One region of the Paenibacillus sp. 01T47 genome, then DNA from elsewhere that is predicted to be linked to it. Evidence: predicted binding sites of a transcription regulator. Region 1 holds the regulator's gene; the other holds the start of a gene.
What was found. The regulator LexA, encoded in region 1, represses DNA repair genes until DNA is damaged. The targets are predictions, from matches to a motif close to CGAACATATGTTCG.
Positions count from the first base shown of each region.

Region 2: a site for LexA is predicted at 979-992, ahead of recA (recombinase RecA). Genes of this name have one in related genera too.

Region 1 is NZ_JBFTPA010000002.1:289,733-291,941, reverse strand. Features, by position in the region: gene AC1DOV_RS05330 (sporulation protein YjcZ) at 96-206, opposite strand; gene AC1DOV_RS05325 (GNAT family N-acetyltransferase) at 363-773, shown strand; gene lexA (transcriptional repressor LexA) at 860-1,480, opposite strand; gene yneA (cell division suppressor protein YneA) at 1,640-2,014, shown strand; gene AC1DOV_RS05310 (ABC transporter ATP-binding protein) at 2,175-2,209, shown strand, end outside.
Region 2 is NZ_JBFTPA010000006.1:253,464-255,672, reverse strand. Features, by position in the region: gene recA (recombinase RecA) at 1-909, opposite strand, end outside; gene AC1DOV_RS14970 (competence/damage-inducible protein A) at 1,168-2,209, opposite strand, start outside.

The sequences.
Region 1 (2,209 bases):
TAACAAAGTAGTGGCTGAAAGGAGCATGAATAGCAAAAAGAAGATCCATCAAATGGATCTTCTTTTGTTAATATGAAGAATGGCTCAAATACGAATTAATATCCGAAGCCAAAGCCGCCGCAACTGCAAGCAATGATCACCAGTAGAATGAATAATACTAAGATGATTCCTAAGCTTGAGAAAGCTCCACCCACGTAACCGGACATTTTTCAATGCACCTCCTTACGAGTTGAATACACAGTATGTTATGCGTGATAAATTCATAGTGATTGGGTGTTTGTCATTTGCTGATTAATTGATGCAGGCATTGCGTTTTTAAGTTAAAGAAGCAGGTTTGTATAAATAATTAGCTTCAGCTTTATATGTACGATTTTACAGCGTATACGGATGCTGCTGTAAATTCTTCAGGATTATATTCACAATTGTCCGATTGGGAAAATTTTTGGCAAGAATCCGATGCTGATTTTCCTTATATCGTAACTGTGAACGATGAGATCGCTGGCTTTGCATTAACCAAAAAAGTAAATGAAAATGACAGACACTATAATTTACTTGCACATTTTTTTATTATGCGAAAATATAGAAGATCTGGTGTTGGTAAACAAGCAGCTAAGCTAGTTATACAAAAGCATAGCGGATTGTGGGAGCTGTATCAGCTTGAACGAAATGTTCCCGCACAACAATTTTGGACCCATGTCATTGGAGAGCTCACAAATCAGAATTTTGTTGAAAGGTTTGAGAATGGCAGACGTTACCAACCCTTTAAGCAATAAAGTTAATGTAATAGTCAAAGAAAAGGCTGAATCAACGTTGCAAATACGTTGATTCAGCCTTTTCTTTATGTACATATGAGTTGGTATTAATGAATATCACGGAAAAGTCCAATGACTTTACCTAGAATCGTTACATTTTGAAGTAATATAGGCTGCATTGTGGAATTTTCCGGCTGCAAACGAATATGATTTTTCTCTTTGTAAAATGTTTTGACTGTTGCTTCGTCGTCCTCAGTCATTGCAACGACGATCTCACCATTGTTTGCCGTTTGTTGTTGACGAACGATAACATAATCCCCGTCATGAATACCTGCTTCAATCATACTCTCACCCATGACATTCAATATAAAAACACTGCTGTCACCAACAAAATGGGAAGGAAGCGGGAAATATTCTTCAATATTTTCTGTAGCAGTAATTGGCACACCAGCGGTAACTTTACCAACAATAGGTACTCTAGCTACGGATAGCGGGATAATGCCATCAGAGCCTTCTTGATCCAAAATTTCAATAGCACGCGGTTTAGTAGGATCTCGGCGTATTAAACCTTTTTTCTCTAGACGGTCCAAATGACCGTGAACGGTTGAACTGGACAACAATCCAACAGCTTCGCCGATTTCTCGAACGGAGGGTGGATAGCCTTTCTCCCGAACTTCATTCTTAATAAATTCAAGAATTGAATGTTGTCGGTTAGAAATCTTCGACACTGCAATCACTCCATTAGTAGGTTTGCAAAAAATTATAACATAGAACTCGAGTTCGTACAAACATAAGTTCTTAAGTACAGAGGTTCGTATTTTTTTCGTTGACACCAAACGTTTGTTCGTGTAATCTAAAAACAGAACAAACGTTTGGGGTGTTGATAAATGATAACCAGTCCAAGTTTTTATAGAACCATTCATAAACAAGATACGAACAAAGCAACAAAGGTCAACCGCTTGATTAGGCATTTCATAAAGCGTCATACTGTTAAACTCGTCGTTTGCACTGCTGTGTTTTTCTTATTGTTTACGAGCTTCCTACTTATGGGGACATACGCTTCGAGTAATACTCCCGAAGCCGCTTCCGCGGAAGAACAAATTATTAGGGTGCAATCAGGTGATACACTCTGGAATATAGCAAAACAAGTTTCAGATGGCAGCCATGATATCAGATATATCGTATATTTGATTAAAGATCGGAATGATCTGCAATCAACAGTAATAAAGCCAGGACAGAAGTTAATTATTCCTAGCATTTAGCTTGATTTTCCATTACAATTCAATAGTTCATACAAAAAATTACTTTCTATTTAAAGTAGATGCAGGCCAATCTACTTCTTTAGAAAGTTTTTTTATGTTTACTGCAGGGTTAACCCTTAGTTTAGCCGTCTATTAAAGGGGACTGAAAGGAGATGCTATTTTGTTACGAGTTGAAGAGTTATCCCACTCATTTAT
Region 2 (2,209 bases), on a different contig from region 1:
CGCATTCTCACGACCTTGGCCCAGACGCTCGCCATTGTAAGAGAACCATGCTCCGCTCTTCTGAACGATATCCATCTCAACACCGATATCAACAAGTGTACCTTCTCTGGAAATACCTTCGCCGTACATGATGTCCACCTCAGCTTGCTTAAACGGTGGAGCAACCTTGTTCTTAACAACCTTAATACGAGTACGGTTACCTATCATGTCATTGCCTTGCTTCAGCGTCTCAATACGACGTACGTCAAGACGTACGCTTGAGTAGAATTTCAATGCGCGTCCGCCTGGTGTTGTCTCGGGGTTACCGAACATAACGCCGACTTTCTCACGCAATTGGTTAATAAAGATCGCAATTGTTTTCGATTTGCTGATTGCTCCCGATAGCTTTCTCAAAGCCTGAGACATCAGACGAGCTTGAAGACCTACGTGAGAATCACCCATGTCGCCTTCGATTTCAGCTTTCGGTACGAGTGCCGCAACGGAGTCAATAACGATAATATCTACCGCGCCGCTTCTTACAAGAGCTTCGGCAATTTCCAAAGCTTGTTCGCCTGTATCAGGCTGCGAAAGCAATAGCTCATCAATATTTACACCAAGCTTGCTTGCATAAAGCGGGTCAAGCGCATGCTCGGCATCGATAAAGGCAGCTTGTCCGCCAATTTTTTGAACCTCAGCAATCGCGTGAAGCGCGACTGTCGTTTTACCAGAAGATTCTGGTCCATATATTTCGATAACCCGTCCACGCGGTAATCCGCCTATTCCCAAAGCAATATCTAGAGCAAGCGAACCGCTAGGCACGGTCTCAACTTGCATGTGTGTGGATTCTCCCAATTTCATGATGGAGCCTTTACCAAATTGTTTCTCAATTTGACGCAAAGCCATTTCTAGTGCAGCGCGACGATCCGACAAGAAACTCACATCCTTCTTTATTTATAATTTTATGATACCTTTTTTCCGGCAGGTTGACAAGCATTTTTTCGAACATACATTCGCCTTTTCGCTTCGCCCCCTTAAATGGACATAAAAAAACCGCAGCAAAGGTAATCTTCGCTACGGTTCTTCCGATAACTAAGCTTTATTATAACGGTCAAACCGTCAATTGACAAACATTATTTATGGCAATCATCCATTTACCAAACAAGCATCTGCCATTCCTAATCAACAAAATTACCGTGCTTGCAGCGCAAGCCACAAACGATACAAAGCAGACTTTACTGCTCGCATTCTGATCATGCCTCTGCCGCCGCTCAAATTCAGCGTATGAACAGCGGTCGGTTTGCCGCGCTCGGCAATTCCTACATAGACAAGCCCCACTGGCTTGCCTTCTGATTGTGCTGGACCAGCAACTCCTGTCAAAGAAACGCCAAAATCAGCATCGGAGAGTTCTCGAACCCGCTCTGCCATTAAAGCGGCAGTCGAATCGCTAATCGCTCCAGGAGCCCCTTCGCCTTCAAGTTGAGTCATCGGAATGCTGAGCATATGATGCTTCATTATATTGGTGTAGGTGACAACCCCTCCTACGTACTCTCCACTGCTTCCAGGAACGTTTGTAATTAGCTCGGCAAGCAAACCCCCACTAATGCTTTCCGCGCTCGCCAGCTTGCGTCTTGAGGCTCTCAGCAGGTGTATAACCTCCTCCTCCAGAGGGATATCCTGCTCTGCATACAAATACTCGCCTACCCGATCCTTAATCTGCTGCACACTTTTATCGATTTTCAGATCAGCCTCAATGGAAGAGCTCGCTTTGGTCGATACGCGTATCGAAACCTCGCCTTCCTTTGCATAAGGTGCGATCGTTGGATCAAGCTGCCCATCAATTAGATCCAGAAGCTTAGCTTCGAGGTTGGATTCACCTATCCCCGCAAACTTTAAAATGCGAGAATAAAGCGGATTGGCCTCTCCCAACATCGAACGCAGCCACCGTTCACCGGCGCCTTCCATCATCGGCTTCATTTCACGCGGCGGTCCCGGCAGCAGCAAATAAAGTGTTCCATCAACAGACAAACCGTTGCCAACTGCTAAGCCTGTTGTATTTTCCAACGGAACCCCGCCATCGATCATCAAAGCCTGACGACGATTGCTCTCCACCATATGAATGCCGCGCGAGCTGAACATCTGCTCAATTGCTGACATAGACGGCTCATGAATACTCAGCTCACGGTTCAAATAATCAGCTAATACATCTTTTGTAAGATCATCTTGTGTTGGT